4 regions of the Rhizobium sp. PL01 genome follow, and region 1 is predicted to be linked to each of the others. Evidence: predicted binding sites of a transcription regulator. Region 1 holds the regulator's gene; each other region holds the start of a gene.

The links. The regulator PhoB, encoded in region 1, activates phosphate uptake and scavenging genes when phosphate is short. The targets are predictions, from matches to a motif close to TGTCATNNANCTGTCAT.
Region 2: a site for PhoB is predicted at 2,498-2,514, ahead of R6X40_RS13295 (TIGR03364 family FAD-dependent oxidoreductase). Genes of this name have one in related genera too.
Region 3: a site for PhoB is predicted at 2,178-2,194, ahead of R6X40_RS03380 (DUF47 family protein). Genes of this name have one in related genera too.
Region 4: a site for PhoB is predicted at 3,199-3,215, ahead of R6X40_RS04955 (UDP-2,3-diacylglucosamine diphosphatase). Genes of this name have one in related genera too.

Annotation. Positions count from the first base shown of each region.
Region 1 is NZ_JAWQUM010000005.1:173,887-178,934, forward strand. It holds gene pstB (phosphate ABC transporter ATP-binding protein PstB) at 1-605, shown strand, start outside; gene phoU (phosphate signaling complex protein PhoU) at 683-1,393, shown strand; gene phoB (phosphate regulon transcriptional regulator PhoB) at 1,501-2,184, shown strand; gene R6X40_RS14050 (VOC family protein) at 2,206-2,583, opposite strand; gene R6X40_RS14055 (GcrA family cell cycle regulator) at 2,597-3,130, opposite strand; gene R6X40_RS14060 (aspartate aminotransferase family protein) at 3,564-4,763, shown strand; gene argF (ornithine carbamoyltransferase) at 4,810-5,048, shown strand, end outside.
Region 2 is NZ_JAWQUM010000005.1:23,139-28,186, reverse strand. It holds gene ybaK (Cys-tRNA(Pro) deacylase) at 1-97, opposite strand, end outside; gene R6X40_RS13305 (ArsC family reductase) at 101-451, opposite strand; gene phnX (phosphonoacetaldehyde hydrolase) at 524-1,303, opposite strand; gene R6X40_RS13295 (TIGR03364 family FAD-dependent oxidoreductase) at 1,300-2,430, opposite strand; gene R6X40_RS13290 (succinylglutamate desuccinylase/aspartoacylase family protein) at 2,611-3,669, opposite strand; gene R6X40_RS13285 (alpha/beta hydrolase) at 3,813-4,727, opposite strand; gene R6X40_RS13280 (2'-5' RNA ligase family protein) at 4,899-5,048, opposite strand, start outside.
Region 3 is NZ_JAWQUM010000001.1:737,442-742,489, forward strand. It holds gene ligA (NAD-dependent DNA ligase LigA) at 1-2,111, shown strand, start outside; gene R6X40_RS03380 (DUF47 family protein) at 2,218-2,862, shown strand; gene R6X40_RS03385 (inorganic phosphate transporter) at 2,862-3,863, shown strand; gene R6X40_RS03390 (putative bifunctional diguanylate cyclase/phosphodiesterase) at 3,932-5,048, opposite strand, start outside.
Region 4 is NZ_JAWQUM010000002.1:118,947-123,994, reverse strand. It holds gene dgcA (N-acetyl-D-Glu racemase DgcA) at 62-1,045, shown strand; gene R6X40_RS04960 (MFS transporter) at 997-2,217, opposite strand; gene R6X40_RS04955 (UDP-2,3-diacylglucosamine diphosphatase) at 2,310-3,143, opposite strand; gene R6X40_RS04950 (NADP-dependent malic enzyme) at 3,348-5,048, shown strand, end outside.

The DNA of each region.
Region 1 (5,048 bases):
GTATGAACGACACGATCGACAGCTGCCGGGTGACCGGCAAGATCACGCTGGACGAAGGTGATATCTACGACCCGAGCATCGACGTCGTCGAACTCCGCGCCCGCGTCGGCATGGTGTTCCAGAAGCCGAACCCGTTCCCGAAGTCGATCTACGAGAACGTCACCTACGGTCCGAAGATCCACGGTCTCGCCCGCACCAAGGCAGAGCTGGACCAGATCGTCGAGTCGAGCCTGCAGAAGGCTGGTCTCTGGAACGAGGTCAAGGATCGCCTGCATGAATCCGGCACCGGTCTTTCCGGTGGTCAGCAGCAACGCCTGTGCATTGCACGCGCCGTTGCCGTCAGCCCGGAAGTCATCCTGATGGACGAACCGTGCTCGGCACTGGATCCAATCGCGACCGCCAAGGTCGAGGAACTGATCCACGAACTGCGCACAAACTACACGATCGTCATCGTTACGCACTCGATGCAGCAGGCTGCTCGTGTGTCGCAGCGCACCGCCATGTTCCACCTCGGCAATCTCGTCGAGGAAAACGACACCGACAAGATGTTCACCAATCCGGATGACCAGCGGACCCAGGACTACATCATGGGCCGCTTCGGCTGAGGACGCTTTCGCCACCCTCCCATGAGGGCAGGGTGGCAGTCTTCCAACCCGGATTGTGATCGCAAGGAAAAACAATCATGTCTACGCACATTGCTTCCGTCTACGACGAAGATCTGAAGTACCTGACCCGGCGCATCTCCGAGATGGGCGGCCTGGCCGAACAGATGGTGGCCGAATCCGTGCGCGCTCTGGTCAATTCCGACCTGGCGCTTGCCCAGAAGGTCATTTCCGACGACGCCATTCTCGACGAGGCCGAGCGCCAGATCGGCGAAAAGGCGATCGTCACCATCGCCAAGCGTCAGCCGATGGCGGCCGACCTGCGCGAAATCATGGGATCGATCCGCATTGCAGCCGATCTCGAGCGGGTTGGCGATCTCGGCAAGAACAACGCCAAGCGCGTCATCGCGGTCGCGACCGCCAGCCTGCCGCGTCAGCTGGCGCGCGGCCTGGAGCATCTGGCCGAGCTTGCGCTCGTTCAGCTCAAGGAAGTGCTTGACGTCTATGCGTCCCGTTCGCCGGAAAAGGCCAACAGCATCCGCGAGCGCGACAACGAGATCGATGCGATCTACACGTCGCTGTTCCGCGAGCTCCTGACCTACATGATGGAAGATCCGCGCAACATCACACCCTGCACGCATCTGCTGTTCTGCGCCAAGAACATCGAGCGCATCGGCGACCACGCCACCAACATCGCCGAAACCATCTACTACATGGCAACCGGTGCTCAGCCCGTCGGTGAACGTCCGAAGGATGACACGGCCAACACGGTCGGCGCGATCGGCAATTGATCGCGCGATAAAGTAAGTAAATTCTTACGCACTAATTGCGCGAGCGGCCGTTGGAGCCGCTCGGCAAGCCTTCGGCCAACCGGCCGGGAGCCAAGGAGCTGAACTGAATGTTGCCAAGAATTGCCGTTGTTGAAGATGAAGAGGCGCTCAGCGTCCTCCTCCGATACAATCTTGAGGCCGAAGGGTTCGAAGTCGATACGATCAATCGTGGCGACGAGGCGGAAATGCGCCTGCAGGAACGCCTTCCCGATCTCTTGATCCTCGATTGGATGCTGCCGGGCGTTTCCGGCATCGAACTGTGCCGTCGCCTGCGCCAGCGCCCGGAAACCGAACGTCTGCCGATCATCATGCTGACGGCACGCGGCGAGGAGAGTGAGCGCGTACGCGGACTCGCCACTGGCGCTGACGATTATGTCGTCAAGCCATTCTCGACGCCGGAATTGATGGCGCGGGTCAAGGCGATGTTGCGCCGGGCCAAACCCGAAGTGCTGTCAACGCTGCTGAAATGCGGCGATATCGAACTCGACCGCGAAACCCATCGCGTCCATCGCAAGACCCGCGAGGTCCGTCTTGGACCGACCGAGTTCCGCCTGCTGGAGTTCTTCATGGCCTCGCCGGGCCGTGTCTTTTCGCGCTCGCAGCTTTTGGACGGTGTGTGGGGGCACGATATCTATGTCGATGAGCGCACGGTTGATGTCCATGTCGGACGGTTGCGCAAGGCGCTGAACTTTTCCAACATGCTGGACGTGATCCGCACTGTGCGTGGCGCGGGCTATTCGTTGGAAAGCTGAGTTTCGTATGATGAAGGACCGTCAGGCGTTGCCGGGCGGTTCGCCAATCTCGATGGGATGCCCGTCGGGATCGTAAAAGCGGAAGACCCTCTGCCCCCAGGCTTGCGTCTCGATGGGGTGGATGAGGTTCACGTTGCCGCCGATGCGCTCGAAAAGCCCATCCAGATTATCATGTTCGAAATAGAGCAGGATATTGTGTCGGCCATACGGTTGGGTGACCGCTGACGGCTGTCCCCAGACCGTCGTTTCCAGGGATTTGCCGTCATGGATGGCAAATCCCGTTTCAAACATGACAAAATTGCCGAAGTCTTGTTTGATCGCCAATTCCAGCATCTCGCAATAGAAGATTTTCGAGATGCTGATATCCCGGACGAACGGGATGGGGTTGACGAAACGCACGGCCGAACTGGCCTCAGCGTGCCCGGCGACGCTCGCCGGACGGCTGGTAAGCCAGCTTTGCATGGAATGTGCAGTAAGGTGATGTATCCGGGGAATCGTTGCCGCAGAAGTGGAACTCTTCCTTCATCGGATCGCCGATCGGCCACTTACAGGTGCGGTCGGTGAGTTCGGTCAGGACGAGGCGGCGCGACATCGGAATAACAACGTTGTTGCCGGCCGGTGCCGTTTCCTGATCCTCGATGGCGCCGATTTCGACTTCTTCCTTCATGACAGTCGCGCCCGTGGTGCGTGTCACTGTACGGGTAGCGGTCATGCGCGACGCGGTGTAGCTCGGTGCGCGGGGTGCAGCGGACGGTGCCGGGCGTTTCGCACGGGCCGTTGCAGTGCTGCCGCCGGCCTTGGCGCGGCCTGGCAGGCAGAGCCGGTGGACCTTGCCGATAACGGCATTACGGCTGACGCCGCCGAGCTGTGCAGCGATCTGGCTCGCGCTCAAGCCTTCGGCCCACAATTTCTTGAGTTTTTCGACCCGCTCGTCAGTCCAATTCATGGTCTTGTCTCCATTCCCAGCGTTGGTGATGGTCGAATCCTCCACCGAGCCCTGGATAGTATCCGAGGCTGAAACGCGATAACACTTTTGGTGACTAGGTCCGCCGCATGCGTTCTAGTAATTGTTTCTTAACGTAGAGCCCGGGGGACTCCCTGACAAGAGTCCGGGGAATCCCACCGAATCAATTTCTGAGTTTTCCCCAACTTGCTTGCCATGCGTGGCATTTTTGCAAGGGTATCCGGCTAAAAAAATTGCGAGCGCTGTATGTACGCGAATTGCCGGAAATCATGGGCTTTTGTTGACATCGCACTGCGAAGTGAAGATAGTGCCCCTGCCGCCGCAAGGCGGCATTTTGAGTTTTTATGGGTTGGTCACAGCCCTGTTGACGACGCCGATTATACAATTGCCGTGATGGTTTGAGGAGACATGCGCCATGGCCGATGCCACGCCGCTTTATGACACATATGCCCGCGCCCCCCTGCGGTTCGAGCGCGGTGAAGGCGTCTGGCTGATCGCCGAGGACGGCACCCGCTATCTCGATTTTGCAGCCGGTGTTGCCGTTAACTCGCTCGGCCACGCGCATCCACATCTTGTGTCGGCATTGAAAGAGCAGGCGGAGAAGGTCTGGCATCTGTCGAACCTCTATGAAGTTCCCGGACAGGAGAGCCTCAGCCGCCGCCTGACGGAAGCGACGTTCGCCGACAAGGTGTTCTTCACCAACTCCGGCGCAGAGGCGCTGGAATGCGCGATCAAGACCGCACGCCGCTATCATTTCTCCAAAGGCAACCCGGAGAAATTCCACATCATCACCTTCGAAGGCGCTTTCCATGGCCGCACGCTGGCCACGATCGCCGCCGGTGGGCAGGCAAAATACCTGGAAGGTTTTGGCCCGAAGGCACCCGGTTTTTATCAGGTGCCGTTTGGTGACATGGGCGCCCTGAAGGCTGCCATCAGCGAAGAGACCGCAGCGATCCTGATCGAGCCGATCCAGGGTGAGGGTGGTATCCGCACCGTGCCAAAGGAATTCATGCAGGAACTGCGTGCCCTCTGCGACGAATACGGCCTGCTGCTCATCCTCGACGAGGTCCAGACCGGCGTCGGCCGGACAGGCAAGCTGTTTGCTCATGAGTGGGCAGGCGTCGCGCCTGATATCATGGCGGTCGCCAAGGGTATTGGCGGCGGTTTTCCGCTCGGTGCTTGCCTTGCGACCGAAGAAGCGGCTTCCGGCATGGTCGCCGGCACCCATGGCTCGACCTATGGCGGCAATCCGCTGGCGATGGCCGTCGGCAATGCTGTTCTCGATGTCATCCTTGCTGACGATTTCCTGCAGCACGTCCGTGATGTGTCGCTGGTGTTCCGGCAGGGGCTTGCGTCGCTTGCCGATCGTTTCCCCGATATTATCGAGGAAATCCGCGGCGAAGGCCTGATGCTCGGCATCAAGGCCAAAGTGCCGTCTGCCGATCTCCTGAAGGCCATCCGCGCCGAGAAACTGCTGGCGGTGCCCGCAGGCGAAAATGTCATCCGCCTGCTGCCGCCGCTGGTGACGACGGCCGAAGAAGCCCGTGAAGGCCTGGCGCGGCTTGAACGCGCCGCCGAACAGCTGAGCGTGGAACGACGACAGGCATCTGCCTGAACGACGCTCCACTGACACGCTGAAAAAACACAGGACTTTGAATAGAATGGCCGGTACCAGACACTTTCTCGATCTTTCTGCCATGACGACAGCCGACCTGAGGTCGATCATCGAGGACGCGCGCGTCCGTAAGGTTGCCACCAAGGCCGGAACAGCTGAAAAGCCGCTGGCCGGCAAGATGCTGGCGATGATCTTCGAAAAGCCCTCGACCCGCACCCGCGTGTCCTTCGATGTCGGCATGCGCCAGCTCGGCGGCGAGACACTGTTCCTGTCCGGCACCGAAAT
Region 2 (5,048 bases), 150 kb from region 1:
CGATCCGGTCGGCAGAGGGATCGTAGTCATACGTATGAACCGTGAAGGCCGCTCCAGCCTTTGTCAGCGCAAGCGTGGCACGGGTGCTCTTCGACATGGTCTACCCCTGAAAAAGGCCGCCGTAGATTTCCGGCTTGAAGCCGGCAGTCAGTTTGCCATCATGGTCGAGCATCGGGCGTTTGATCATCGACGGCTGGGCAAGCATCAGGGCGATCGCCTTGTCTGCGTCGAGGTCCTGCTTGTCCGCATCTGGAAGCGCGCGAAACGTCGTACCGGCACGGTTCAGAACCGTTTCCCAACCAAGAGCAGCCGTCCAGCGCTCAAGCGCTTCGCGAGAAATGCCGGAGGCCTTGTAGTCGTGGAAATCATAGGCGATGCCCTGGCTTTCCAGCCAGGTCCGCGCCTTCTTTATCGTGTCGCAATTCTTGATGCCGTAGACAGTCACGCTCATGCTCAATCCCTTTTTTCCAAGGATCGGGATAGCATGAAGACATCGGGCTGAGAATATGCCGATCCGGCCGGATCAGCGCTCCAGCATGTCGATCAGTTGCGGCAGGTCGGCGACGGTTTCGATGATGTGATCGGCACCGGCGGCCTTGAGCTTGGCACCGACCTTTTCATGCAACGCCGCGCGTTCGTTTGGAGACAGTGCTGCCAGTTCGTCCCGCGTCAGGCCGGCCTCGTTGCCCGAAAGCGTCAGGCCAACCGTGATGCAACCGGCGGCCACGCCTTCGGCAATGCCCGGCTCGGTATCATCGACCTTGATGACCGCGCCGGCCGGATAAACCATCAGGTCGAGGAAACATTTGTACATCCCAATTGGCGTCGGGCGGCCGAGCGGCAGGTCGTCGGCGCAGATCAGGTTTTCAGGCGCATACCCCTGCTCGGCCGCGAGCGGCAGGACCCGTTCCATGATCGAACGGGTATAGCCGGTGGTCGAGCCGATCTTGATGCCCTTGGCCCGCAGATAGGCGACCGTTTCCAACGTGCCGGGAACCAGAGTGCAGTAGTCGCTAACCACCTCTTCGTTCAGAGGCACGAAGAGATCATAGACCTTGTCGATGGCACTTTCGTCCGGTGCTACACCCTGCGCTGCGGTCCAGCGCGCGGCAATATGCGGCTCGGACAACATGGCGCTGATATGCGCGCGCTTCGGCAGGCCCATCGGCTTGCGCGCATCGGCAATGGTCACATGGACGCCAAATTTGGCAAAGGTTTCGACAAAGGCACCCATCGGCGCGAAGGAGCCGAAATCGATGACGGTGCCGGCCCAATCGAATATAACGGCCTTGAACTTGCTCATGCGGCACTCCCATAGAGGTCATTGATGGTTTCTTCGCCGATGCCGAACGCCGTCGAAGCGCCGCATCCGGCGGTGACGACGACGAGGCGGACGCTGTCGGACGGTTTGTCGGTAAAACGCCAGCGATCCGGCGAGGATGCATAGGTTCCGAGCCAGCGCTCGGCAATCACGCGGCCCGGTAGATCGAGCACCCTGTCGAACTCCCCGAGGATCAAGTCATCGACCGCATCGGCGGCAAAGGGATCGGGCGTCGTGGAATAATGATGGCTATCCCCGACGATCAGTGAGCCATCGGCCGACTGGGTGACGATCAGATGGATACCGTTGTCCCGTTCTGACTTCAGTTCCGTATCGAGGCGCTTTTTCAGCGGTTCGGCCTCCGGCACGGCAGCATAACCGAGATAACGGCCGAGCCCGAGATCGGACATGACGGCAGTCTTGAAATGGACCGGCTGCTGCGGCCGCACGCGCAGCATCTGCAGCTTGCAGCGGGTAACATTATAGGCAGCAATACGCTCTGCAAAAAGGCCAGTGAAATCATCTCCGGGGCAAACGACCACCGCCTCGGCCTCGATCACGCCATCCGCCGTTTCGACGCGCGGCGGCTCGACAGAGGTAACCGTCGTGTTGCGCAGAAATGTGATGCCAAGCTGCTCTTCGAGAAACCGGGCAAGCAGCGGGATTGCGGTTCGGGATTCGACACGAATTTCGTGCGGGCTATAGAGCGAGGCACGGGCGGCGTCCGTGCGCAGGCAAGACACATATTCCTGGGCCTCGCGCACCGTGATCTTGATGCAGCCCTCCGCCATCTCCGTGCGCAGGAAAGCATCGATCACCGCCTCGGACTCGTCGAACCGTGAGGCCAGCACCATACCGCGCTGGACGACAGCGATACCGGCCTTATCAACCGTTTCCGTCCAGATATCGCGTGCCCGCCGCGCCATGGTCCAGCAATCACCGGCGCCCTGACCGGTGACGGTGACAAACCCGAAATTGCGGACCGAGGCGCCATTGGCCTGCGCATCGCGGTCGATGACGACAACTCTTTTACCGCGTTTCGCCGCCGCATACGCATGGGCGAGACCAACGATACCGGCGCCGGCAACGGCGAGATCATAGATGGGCATGCGTTCCCTCCAGCGTGCCTACGCCGGGCAAGGCCCGGTTTGGCTGGCGGCTAAAGAACGCAAGTTCATAAAGGGAATATGACAACCGCCAGCAGTGCGGCGATTGTCCACTCTAATTCACGCCCCAGGCTCACGCCGCCGGATTTTCACCGCACGCGGCGTGAGGGCGATAACCGTAGATCAGGCCTCCAGCGCACCCGGCTTGCGGACTGCCTTCGTGCGTTCGTCGCAGGCGATTTTCATCAGGTTGTCCCGGCGGCGGGCGAAACGCTGCGAGGTGCGCGTTGCGACAAGGCCTGCCTGGGGTGCGTGGATATCGATCGCACCGCCTTCCATGCCTGGAGCGGTAATGATCGTCGCCAGCAGATCACCGGCCGCGACAGTATCGCCAATGTCACGATGGAACAGTACGGCGCCGGCCTGTGGCGCGCGGATCATCTCGATGTTATCCAACGGCGTCACCCGTCCCTTGTACGGCTCAAGAGGAGTGACATTGCTGCTAACGGCGCCGCGCGCAGCGAGGAAGCGCCAGAGCCCATCGGCATCCTTACGGGCCATACCCGGATAGACATCACGCGTGCCGCGAAGCTCGACTGTGACGGCGAGGCGGCCGGGCAGTTGCTTGGCTTTTTTCTCCGTTGCATGTTTCCAGGCATAACCGACAGCCTCCTCGAAAGCGCTGCTTTCGCCGTCAGCGAGAAACACGGCTTCCATATCGAGCGCCGATGCCAGATCGGCCGCTTCAGGCCAGAAGGCTCCATCGACATAGGTATATTGCACGGACTCATCGTCGCAATGTAGATCGAGCATGAGATCGGCACCCAGCGCCATATGCAGCAGCTGCCGCTTCAGTTGCTCGACTGCGGGATAGCGCTCGAGATCATCAACCAGCGTCTGACGCTCGGAAAGCGGGATCAGCGGGAACTCGCGGTTAAAATTGGTGCGTGAGCCGAGATCGAAGCGCCCCTGCATATCCCCGAAATGCGATTGCGCCGTGCCGATCGGATTGGCCTGCGGCACTATGGTGATATCGCTGAGAATTGTGCCATCGGCATCCGCCTGACGCAGCTTTTCGCACAGGAAGTGCAGCAGTGCAGTGCCGGGAAGCTCGTTGGCATGCAGCGCTGCCTGGATATAGATTTTTGGCGCCTTGTCGTCGCTGCCCTTGAACCGGATGACCGGTAGCCGCCATTCAACACCGGGCGTATCTCCCTTGATGACGATTTCAGAAATATCCATGACGTCCTCCCTTTTGCAATTTCAGGCGCTTATGCGGGTTCGGGCGAATGCGCGCAAGACGCCAAAAATTGCGGCCCAAACACAATCGGCGCGTGGACAGACCACGCGCCGATCAAATGTAAAAGTGCTGGCCGCAGAAAACCCTACTTCTTGTCGAGGAAGGACCGGATCGCCGCGACTGTTGGCTCCGGCTGTTCTTCCATCAACCAATGGCCGGACGCCGGGATGACAACTTCGGTGACATTATCGGCGGCAGCGCGAGCAACCACCGCCATGGTCGGGCCGAACGATTTTTCACCGCCGATGGCAAGGACCGGCATGGGCAGCTTACCCTTGGCCAAAAATTCCTTGTTGTCGATGACATCCTGATCGAAGGCTGCAAACTGGGCAAACCCAGCGTGCATCGCGCCCGGTTGGGCGTAGAGAGCGGCGTAATGCTGGCGCGATGCTTCATCCCATTTCTTCGGATCGGCGGAGAACTCATTCCAGAAGCGATCGAGATAGATGCGTTCACGGCCAGCGACGAGGCGCTCCATATCCGGTCCGCCAAAGCGGAAATGCCACAGCAGCGGATGCTTGAGAATCTCCTCCCACGGGCCAACGCCCGGGATTGGCGCATCCATCAGGACGAATTTGGTGACTGCCTGCGGATATTGCGCAACGAAAGCATAACCCACCATGTTGCCGATATCATGGGCGGCGACATCGGTCTTTTCGACGTTCAACGCCTTCAGCACGCCGGCAATATCTTGCCCTTGCGTCTTCTTGTCGTATCCTTCAGCAGGTTTGGCCGAGAGGCCCATGCCGCGCAGATCCGGTACAATCACCATATGATCCCGAACGAGATTAACCGCGAGCGGCTCCCACATGTCGCCGGTTTCGCCATAGCCATGCAGCAGAACCACAGCCGGCCCCTTGCCGCCAACCCGCACATGCAGCGTCGTGCCATTGGTGGCGATTTCCTTTGTGGCGAATTCTGCGGGATATTGCGCAACGCCATCTGCAAGAGCAGGAGCGGCAAAAGCGATAACGGCACTTGCAATCAACGAACGAAGCATGACGGCATTCCTGCGTTTTCGACAGGCCGGATTGGCTGTCTGATGCGGCCAACATCGCATTGGTTTTGGGTTCGGACTAGCCGCTCAACTCCGGAACTGACGTTCGGAAATACCGAACAATAAAGAATACGCGGAGCCCGCAATCTGCAGGCTCCGAACCACCGATTACCGTCAGTCCAGGAGCGGCCAGCGATCGACATATTCATATTCGCCCTTGCCGACCAAACTGCGGATAAGAACGAACTCACGCGCAATCCACTGGACCGGCTCAGCAAGCATATGCTCGGGAACCGGCGTTTCGTCGTAAAGAAGCGTCATATG
Region 3 (5,048 bases), on a different contig from region 1:
CCGCCGAACTGGAACGGCTGGCTGGCGAGCTGGCGCACCACGACGCACTCTATCATGGCAAGGATGCACCGGAGGTTTCGGACGCAGACTATGACGCGCTGAAGCGGCGCAACGAGGAGATCGAGACGCGATTCCCGGAGCTTGTGCGGGCCGACAGCCCATCGCGCAAAGTTGGTGCGGCGCCATCGGGCATCTTCCAGCAGATCACCCATGCGCGGCCGATGTTGTCGCTCGACAACGTGTTTTCCGACGAGGACGTGCAGGACTTCATCGCAAGCGTCTACCGGTTTCTAGGCCTGCTGCCCGACAACTCGATTGCCTTTACCGCAGAGCCGAAGATCGACGGTCTGTCTATGTCGCTGCGCTACGAAAACGGCAAGCTGATCAGCGCCGCGACGCGTGGTGACGGCACGACCGGCGAAAACGTCACGGCCAATATCCGCACGATCAAGGAAATCCCGCAGACTTTGCCGGCCGATGCGCCTGCGATCGTCGAGGTTCGTGGTGAGGTCTATATGGGCAAGAGCGACTTCCTGGCGCTCAACGAACAGATGGTGGCTGAGGGCAAGCAGACCTATGTCAACCCACGCAATACTGCTGCCGGATCCCTGCGGCAGCTTGATCCGACGATCACGGCCAGCCGCAAGCTGAAGTTTTTCGCTTACGCCTGGGGCGAAATCTCGGAGATGCCGGCCGATACCCAATCCGGCATGGTCGAGGTGTTCAAACGCTGGGGGTTCCCGGTCAATCCGCTGACGCAGCGCCTGTCTTCGATTGAGGCCATTCTCGAGCACTACAATGATATCGGCTTGAAACGCCCCGATCTCGATTACGATATCGATGGCGTCGTCTACAAAGTCGACCGGCTCGACCTGCAGCAGCGCCTCGGCTTTCGCTCGCGCTCGCCGCGCTGGGCGACGGCACACAAGTTTCCGGCCGAGCAGGCGTTCACAACGGTGGAGAATATCGACATTCAGGTAGGCCGCACCGGTGCGCTAACGCCGGTCGCACGACTGACGCCGGTCACAGTCGGCGGCGTTGTCGTCACCAATGCGACACTGCACAATGCCGATTACATCGAAGGTATCGGCAATGGCGGCGAGCGCATCCGCGAGGAGGATCACGATATTCGCATTGGCGACACCGTCATCGTTCAGCGGGCAGGGGATGTTATCCCGCAGGTGCTGGATGTGGTGATGGAGAAGCGTCCGGCCACTGCCGAGCGGTATCCGTTCCCAAAAGTCTGTCCAGTCTGCGGCAGCCATGCCGTGCGTGAGAGAAACGAAAAGACCGGAAAACTCGATTCCGTTACCCGTTGCACCGGCGGCTTTGTCTGCCGGGCGCAGGCGGTCGAGCACCTGAAGCATTTCGTTTCGCGCAATGCCTTCGACATTGAAGGTCTGGGCTCAAAGCAGATCGATTTCTTCTTCGAGGCGGAGGATCCGGCGCTGTCGATCAAGACCGCACCCGATATCTTCACACTGGAGAAACGGCAGAACGCATCGCCCCTGACCAAGCTCGAAAATATCGACGGTTTCGGCAAAGTCAGCGTCCGCAAGCTTTATGACGCGATCAACGACCGCCGCCAGGTGGCATTGCACCGGCTGATCTATGCCCTCGGAATCCGCCATGTCGGCGAGACCACGGCAAAGCTTTTGGCGCGGTCGTATGGCAGCTACATCGCGTTCGCGGATGCGATGAAGGCCGCCGGTGACATCACTTCGGAAGCCTGGAGCGATCTCAATACGATCGACGGCATCGGCGATGTCGTTGCCCGGGCGATCGTCGAGTTCTACAAAGAGCCACGCAACATGGATGTTGTATCGCGCCTTCTCGACGAGGTGACGCCACAGGACGCTGAAGCGCCAGTTGCAAGCTCAAGCCCGGTTGCGGGCAAGACGGTCGTCTTTACCGGATCGTTGGAAAAGATGACGCGCGACGAGGCCAAAGCCATGGCCGAACGGCTGGGTGCCAAGGTCGCAGGCTCTGTGTCGAAGAAGACCGATCTTTTGGTCGCGGGCCCGGGGGCTGGCTCGAAACTTGAAAAAGCGCGCGAACTCGGTGTTGAAACTACGGATGAGGATGGTTGGTTTGTCCTAATCGGTGGGTAATCGCCCCAGATCTGCCTTAAAAGCTTTCCTCGTTCCCCTGTCTTCTCTATGAGGGCTGCCAGAATTATGACAGTTTCGTGACAACACGAAGATAGGTGGATGAACAATGCTGGGTTGGTTTCGCAAGCTCCTGCCGCGCGAAGACAAGTTCTTCGAGCTTTTCGAAGCGCATTCGCGCACCGTCGTGAGTGCAGCCGAAGCTTTGAAGGCGCTGCTTGCCGGCGAGGGCGATCTTGATGCCCATTGCGAGCGCATCATTGCGCTTGAAGACCAGGCCGACGCGATCACCCGCGACGTCCTGCTCGCGGTCCGCCTGAGTTTCATCACGCCGTTCGATCGTGGCGATATCAAGGACCTGATCCAGTCGATGGATGACGCCATCGACATGATGCACAAGACGGTCAAGACCATCCGGCTGTTCGAGCAGACGAGCTTTGACCCCCGTATGCGCGAAATGGGTGTTCTGATTATCGATTCCGCCAGGCTGGTCGCAGAAGCGATCCCGTTGCTGGACCGTATCGGCGCCAATGTGCCGCGCCTGACCGCTATCGCCGAAGAAGTCACGCGGCTTGAGGAACGCTCCGACCAATTGCACGACCAAGGCCTGAAAGACCTGTTCCGTCGCCACGGCGCCTCGAACCCAATGGCCTATGTCATCGGCAGCGAGATTTATGGCGAACTCGAAAAGGTGGTTGACCGTTTCGAGGACGTCGTCAATGAAATCAGCGGCATCCTGATCGAGAACGTCTGATGGACGCGACGCTCGCCCTGCCATTGCTCATCGCCCTGATCGGCGTCGCGCTGTTCTTCGATTTTCTCAACGGCCTGCACGACGCCGCCAATTCGATCGCCACGATCGTTTCGACGCGAGTTCTGCGGCCGCAATATGCCGTCATGTGGGCGGCATTCTTCAATTTCATCGCCTTCCTGTTCTTTGGCCTGCATGTTGCCGAAACACTGGGAACCGGTATCATCGATCCGTCCATCGTCACGCCGCAGGTGATCTTTGCCGCGTTGATGGGGGCGATCATCTGGAATATCGTCACCTGGATCTTCGGCATACCGTCGAGTTCGTCGCATGCGCTGGTTGGCGGACTGGTCGGCGCCGGCCTTGCCAAGACCGGCGGCGATGCAATTGTTCTCTCCGGCCTTCTGAAAACCGTGGCTGCCATTTTCATGTCGCCGATGATCGGTTTCATGCTGGCGCTGCTGCTGGTCCTCATCGTGTCCTGGGTCTGCCTTCGCAAGACACCGTTTGCCGTCGATCGCAGCTTTCGTGGCCTGCAGTTCATTTCCGCGTCGCTCTATTCGCTGGGGCATGGCGGCAATGACGCGCAGAAGACCATGGGCATTATTGCCGTGCTGCTGTTCAGCCAGGGCTATCTCGGCGACAAGTTCTACGTGCCGTTCTGGGTGGTCATCACCTGCCAGTCGGCCATGGCGCTCGGAACTCTGTTCGGAGGTTGGCGCATCGTCCACACGATGGGCTCGAAGATCACCAAGCTCAATCCGATGCAGGGTTTTTGCGCGGAAACCGGCGGGGCGATCACCCTGTTTGCCGCGACATGGCTGGGGATTCCGGTCTCGACCACGCATACGATTACAGGCGCGATCATTGGCGTTGGTGCGGCACGGCGTGTCTCGGCGGTGCGCTGGGGGCTTGCCGGCAATATTCTGATTGCCTGGGTTGTAACCCTGCCGGCAGCAGCGCTGATTTCCGCGCTGTTCTATTTTCTGGTCGGTCTGCTGTAGGAAAGCGGGCCGAAGGCTAAAGTCAAATATCTAAGCGCGGGCGATGCTCCAAAAGAGCGGACCGCGCTTCAGTGCATCCGTATGGCAGTTTGATTGGTGAAGCCTTTGGCCAGGAGCACTGCGGTTTGCTCCGGCGGAACCGCCTTACCGTAGCGATAACCCTGGCCAGCCTTGCAGCCGAGCAGCCGCAAGGTCAGTTCCTGCTCCTCTGTCTCGATACCTTCTGCGATTGTTTCCAGCCCGAGTTCGGCGCTCATCATCAACATTGCCCTGGTAATAGCCGCATCATGCGGGTTCTCCGTCATTTCGCTGATAAATGACCGGTCGATCTTCAGCGTAGTCAGCGGAAACCGTTGTAATGAACTCAGGGATGCAAAACCGGTGCCGAAATCGTCGAAGGCGATGCCGACGCCGAGGTCGCGCAGGCGTCGCACGGCCGCAAGGGCATTATCGTCGTTGAGAAGCGCTATCGTCTCCGTGACCTCAAGGCCAAGGGCAGACGTGGGCAGATTGTGTTCGGCAAGTGCGCTTGTGACATGCTGGACGAGGGTCGCGGCACGATACTGGGCTGCGAAGAGATTGACGCTGACCTTGATGGGCGGCAGGCCGCTTGCCCGCCATTCCGCCGCCTGACGGCAGGCTTCCCGCAAAACCCACCAGCCGACCGGCAAGGCAAGTGAGCTTGATTCCAGTGCCGGCAGGAAGTCGACGGGATAGAGTAGGCCAAGCTGGGGGTGCTTCCAGCGGATAAGCGCTTCCACGCCAAGAATATGCCCGTCTTCCAGAGACACCTGCGGCTGGTAGTACAAGACCAGTTCACTGTTTTTCATCGCGCGCAGTAGCTCATCCTGGGTAGCCCGCCGGGCAAGCGAATCACTGCGCATCTCAGGCTCGAACATCAGCATGGTGCCGCCACCGGCCTGCTTTGCCCGGTAGAGTGCGAAATCGGCACTGGCGAGCAGTTCCTCGGCATCGGTGCCATGCTGCGGCGCAAGTGCAATGCCTATTGTCGCAGCGAGTTGGAAGACATGTCCGCCGACATCGAACGGCACTTCGAAGGCCGAAAGCACCGCGCCGATGGCAGCCATTGCTTCGCCGGCATGTATCTGGCCTGGTAACAGCATTGCGAATTCGTCACCGCCGAAGCGTGCCACGGTGACATTTGCGGCAAGAACCGATGGTAGC
Region 4 (5,048 bases), on a different contig from region 1:
ATTGAAACGTTTCCGTGCCAAACGGTTGCCAGCTGAGATATGGAAGCCACAGGAGAAAGCCATGACCCGCCAGATGAAAACCGCTGTCGAACACTTCCCGATCGCCGGCAGTTTTACCATTTCGCGCGGCAGCAAGACCACGGCCTCCGTAGTCACCTGCCACATCTCGGACGGCGCTTTTGCTGGCAGGGGCGAATGTGTGCCCTATGCGCGCTATGGCGAAACCATCGACAGCGTACTCTTAGAGATCGAAACGAGCAGGCCACGGATCGAGGCTGGCATTGATCGCGAAGAACTACGGCAGACGATGAAGGCCGGGGCGGCGCGCAATGCCGTCGATTGCGCGCTCTGGGATCTTGATGCGAAGAAGGCCGGTGCACGCGCTTTTACGCTGGCTGGCCTTGCGGAGCCCGGTCCGCTCACAACAGCCTACACAATTTCGCTCGGAGAGCCGGAAGCCATGGCCGCGCAGACGGCGCAATATACGCACCGGGCGCTTCTGAAGGTCAAAGTCGGAACCGATGACGATGCCTCGCGCATTCGCGCCGTTCGGGCCGCAGCCCCCAATAGCGCCATCATTCTGGATGCCAATGAGGGCTGGTCGGAAACCAATCTTGCCTACCATTTTAACGTCTGCGCAGAATCGGGTGTCGCACTCATCGAACAGCCCCTTCCCGCAGGACATGACGCCCTGCTCGCCTCCGTTCATCGCCCTGTCCCGGTCTGCGCCGATGAAAGCGTCCACAAGACCGAAGACCTGCCAAAGCTCGCGGGCCTTTACGATGCGGTCAACATCAAGCTCGACAAGACCGGCGGCCTGACCGAGGCCCTGCGCATGCGCGATGCGGCGCGGGCGTTGAACCTCAAGATCATGGTCGGCTGCATGGTCGGCACATCGCTCGGCATGGCACCGGCGGTGCTTCTGGCGCAAGGCGCCGATTTCGTTGATCTCGATGGCCCGCTGCTTTTGGCCCGCGATCGCGATCCCGGCCTGCGCTACGAGGATTCGCTGGTCTTCCCGCCTCTTCCCGCCCTCTGGGGCTGAAGGTACCAGGCGGCAAAGGCGGAACAGCAGCCGACGAAGGCAACAACCGACATCGAATAGAAGCCGTGAACACCAAACCAGGTGTAGAAATAGCCGGATGTGAAGGTGAAGATCGCCGAGAACACGCCGGTATAGAAGAAATACAGCCCCTGCGCCGAGGATTCCTGCTCTTCGGGAACGCGCTGTACCAGAATGTTCTGCATGCCCGTATGCATGATTGCGTAGGTGAAGGCGTGGAAACATTGTAGCGCGAAATAGCCCCAGAAGCCGAGATCCATCGGAAAGATGATCCAGCGCACCACAGCAAGCACGCAGCCTGAAAAGATCATCGTCCACAGGCTGAACCGCCGGATGATCATCCTGGCGCAGAAGAACATCGCCACCTCGGCCGCCACACCGGCACTCCATAGAAGGCCGATTTCCGTGCCTGAAAAGCCGATATGCTGCCAATAGATCGCCGAGAAGGCGAACAGCATCGCATGACTGCCGTTCACCAAAGTCACACCGATCAACAGCAACTGCAGATCGAGTTTGCGCAACGCCTTTGGCGGCGGTTCCGTCAGCGTCGTCAAGGTCGACGGCCGGCGCGGCTTGCCGACGCGCGGCGCGATGAAGGTCAGAGCAATCATCAGCAGAAAGCCGCCCGCCATAGCTGGCAGAACCATCGAGCCACCATAGAGCCCGACCATCACGCCACCCAGCATCGTCGCACCGATGAAGGCGACGGAACCCCAGACGCGCATGGTGGCATAATCGTAGCCCCAGCGCCGCACGCCAGTCAGCGCGATCGCTTCGACGATCGGCACATAGGGTGCATAGACACCGCCCTGAATGGCATAGATGACCAGTACGAACCAGAAACTATGGGATACGAACAATGCCAGCGCCGTCAGCAATGACAGCACGGCTGACCAGATCAGGACTTCCGCCCGCTCGCCGATTCTGTCAGCCAGAAGCCCGACCAGCGGCGCCGTGATGACGCGCACGAACATCGGCAAGGCGAGGATGATGCCGATTTCGAAATCGCTCAGCGACAAGGTGCTTAGCCAGACCGGAAAATACGGCATGGCGAAACCATTGACGACGAGAGGCGCACAAAAGAGCAAGGCGATGCGCGGCACGAAATAGCGCGGCGCTTCCTCGCGAAAGGGAGGCGGAGACGAGGGAATCATGGAAGGACCTGACAGTTACGTCCATGATTTATCACGCAGTGCAAGAACAGCGCCAGCCGCTAGTTTTCCCTACAGTCTGGATCGCTGCAGTTTTATGCCGCCTGTTGCGAAAGAGCCCGCGCCATCATCACTTCGACCTCGGTCGTGTCTTCACGAACCGCAGGCACGTTGCTCAACTCCCGCCAAGTGATCAATTCCATGGTTCCGTCATGATGCTCGGCAATGGCCGTGCAGCTTTCCACCCAGTCGCCGGTATTGATGTAACGAATACCGCCGATGTCTTCCATGACCGCGTGATGGATATGACCGCAGATGACACCATCGGCTTTTTCCCGCCGCGCCTCATCGGCAACCACCCGCTGGAATTCGCCGATGAAGTTGACCGCGTGCTTGACCTGCTGCTTCGCCCAGGCAGAGAACGACCAGTATGGCATGCCGAGACGGCGGCGGATGGCCGCCAGCCCGATATTGATGACGATCGCCATGTCGTAGGCCCAGTCGCCGAGATAGGCGAGCAGGCGGGCATTGCGAACCACGACGTCGAATTCGTCGCCATGCAGCACCAGATATTTGCGGCCGTCGGCCGCCTCGTGCATGTGTCGCTGGGCGACCTCGATGCCGCCGAAATGCACGCCAGGGAAATCGCGCATGAATTCGTCGTGATTGCCCGGAATATAGATGATACGGGTGCCCTTGCGCGCCTTGCGCAACAGCTTCTGGACGACGTCGTTGCAGGATTGCGGCCAGTACCAGCTGCGCTTCAGCCGCCATCCGTCGATGATATCGCCGACCAGGATGATTGTCTCCGCATCCGTCACGCGCAGGAAGTCGAGGAGATAATCGGTCTTTGCAGCCTTCGATCCCAGATGAACGTCGGAAATGAACAGGGTCCTGAAACGCCGGGTTTCTTGCTCTTTCTCGGTCATTCTGCCTCGCAACGGTCTGTTGGCCTCTTTCTAGGGCTTTCCAAAACAGACTCTTGTTTCAGGAGAATGACAGCCTGTGGAAGCAGCCCTTGTGCCGGAGAAACACCTGTTCCTGAAAACCGTTGATAAACGCCCGTTTCGAAACTGTACGGAGCCGCCGTTTCATGCAAAAAGAGCCGCGACGAATAGGTAAGGATTAAGAATATGAGCACCGGCGACAAAGCCAAGACCCCAGCGGTTCCAGCAAGCGGCGACCTTGACGAACAGGCACTGTTCTTCCACCGTTATCCCCGCCCCGGCAAGCTCGAGATCCAGCCGACCAAGCCGCTCGGCAACCAGCGTGACCTGGCGCTCGCCTATTCGCCTGGCGTTGCCGCCCCCTGCCTTGCCATCCGCGACGATCCTTCGACCGCTGCCGACTATACGGCGCGCGCCAACCTGGTCGCGGTCGTCTCGAACGGCACAGCGGTTCTCGGTCTTGGCAATATCGGCCCGCTCGCCTCCAAGCCGGTGATGGAAGGCAAGGCCGTCCTGTTCAAGAAATTCGCCGGTATCGACGTTTTCGACATCGAAATCGACGCGCCCGAAATCGACCAGATGGTCAATGTCATCTCGGCTTTGGAGCCGACATTCGGCGGCATCAACCTGGAAGACATCAAGGCGCCGGAATGTTTCGAAGTCGAACGCCGGTTGCGCGAAAAGATGGATATTCCGGTTTTCCATGACGACCAGCACGGAACCGCGATCATCGTTGCCGCTGCCATCCTCAACGGCCTCGAACTGGCCGGCAAGGACATTGCCAAGGCCAAGATCGTCACGTCCGGCGCCGGTGCCGCAGCGCTTGCCTGCCTCAATCTTCTGGTGACGCTCGGCGCCCAGCGCGAAAACATCTGGGTCCACGATCTCGAAGGCCTCGTCTATGTCGGCCGCGAAGTGCTGATGGACGAATGGAAGTCAATCTATGCGCAGGACAGTGCCAACCGCGTTCTGGCCGACAGCATTGCCGGCGCCGACGTCTTCCTCGGCCTTTCGGCCGCAGGCGTTCTGAAGCCGGAACTGCTGGTCCAGATGGCGGAAAAGCCGCTGATCATGGCTCTTGCCAACCCCAATCCCGAAATCATGCCGGAACTGGCCCGCGCGGCCCGCCCGGACGCGATGATCTGCACCGGCCGGTCTGATTTCCCCAACCAGGTCAACAACGTCCTGTGTTTCCCCTATATTTTCCGTGGCGCGCTCGATTGCGGTGCCCGGACGATCAATGAGGAAATGAAGATGGCAGCGGTGCGCGCCATCGCCGCTCTTGCCCGCGAGGAGCCGTCCGATGTCGCCGCCCGCGCCTATTCCGGCGAAACGCCGGTCTTCGGCCCGGACTACCTGATCCCCTCGCCGTTCGATCAGCGCCTGATCCTGCGCATCGCGCCGGCCGTTGCCAAGGCCGCCGCCGACAGCGGCGTCGCCAACCGGCCGATCACCGATTTCGACGCCTATCTCGACCAGCTCAACCGCTTCGTCTTCCGCTCGGGCTTCATCATGAAGCCGATCTTCGCTGCAGCCAAGAATGCCCAGAAGAACCGGGTCATCTTCGCCGAAGGTGAGGATGAGCGCGTGCTGCGCGCCGCCCAGGTCCTGCTCGAAGACGGCACGGCCCGCCCGATCCTGATCGGCCGCCCCCACATCATCGAGACGCGGCTAAAACGCTACGGCCTGCGTATCCGTCCTGACGTTGATTTTGAAGTGGTCAATCCGGAAGGCGATCCGCGGTTCCGTGACTATGTCGACGATTACTTTGCATTGGTCGGCCGCCTCGGCGTCATTCCGGAAGCAGCCCGCACCATCGTCCGTACCAACCAGACCGTGATCGGCGCGCTCGCCGTTCGACGTGGCGAAGCCGATGCGCTGATCTGC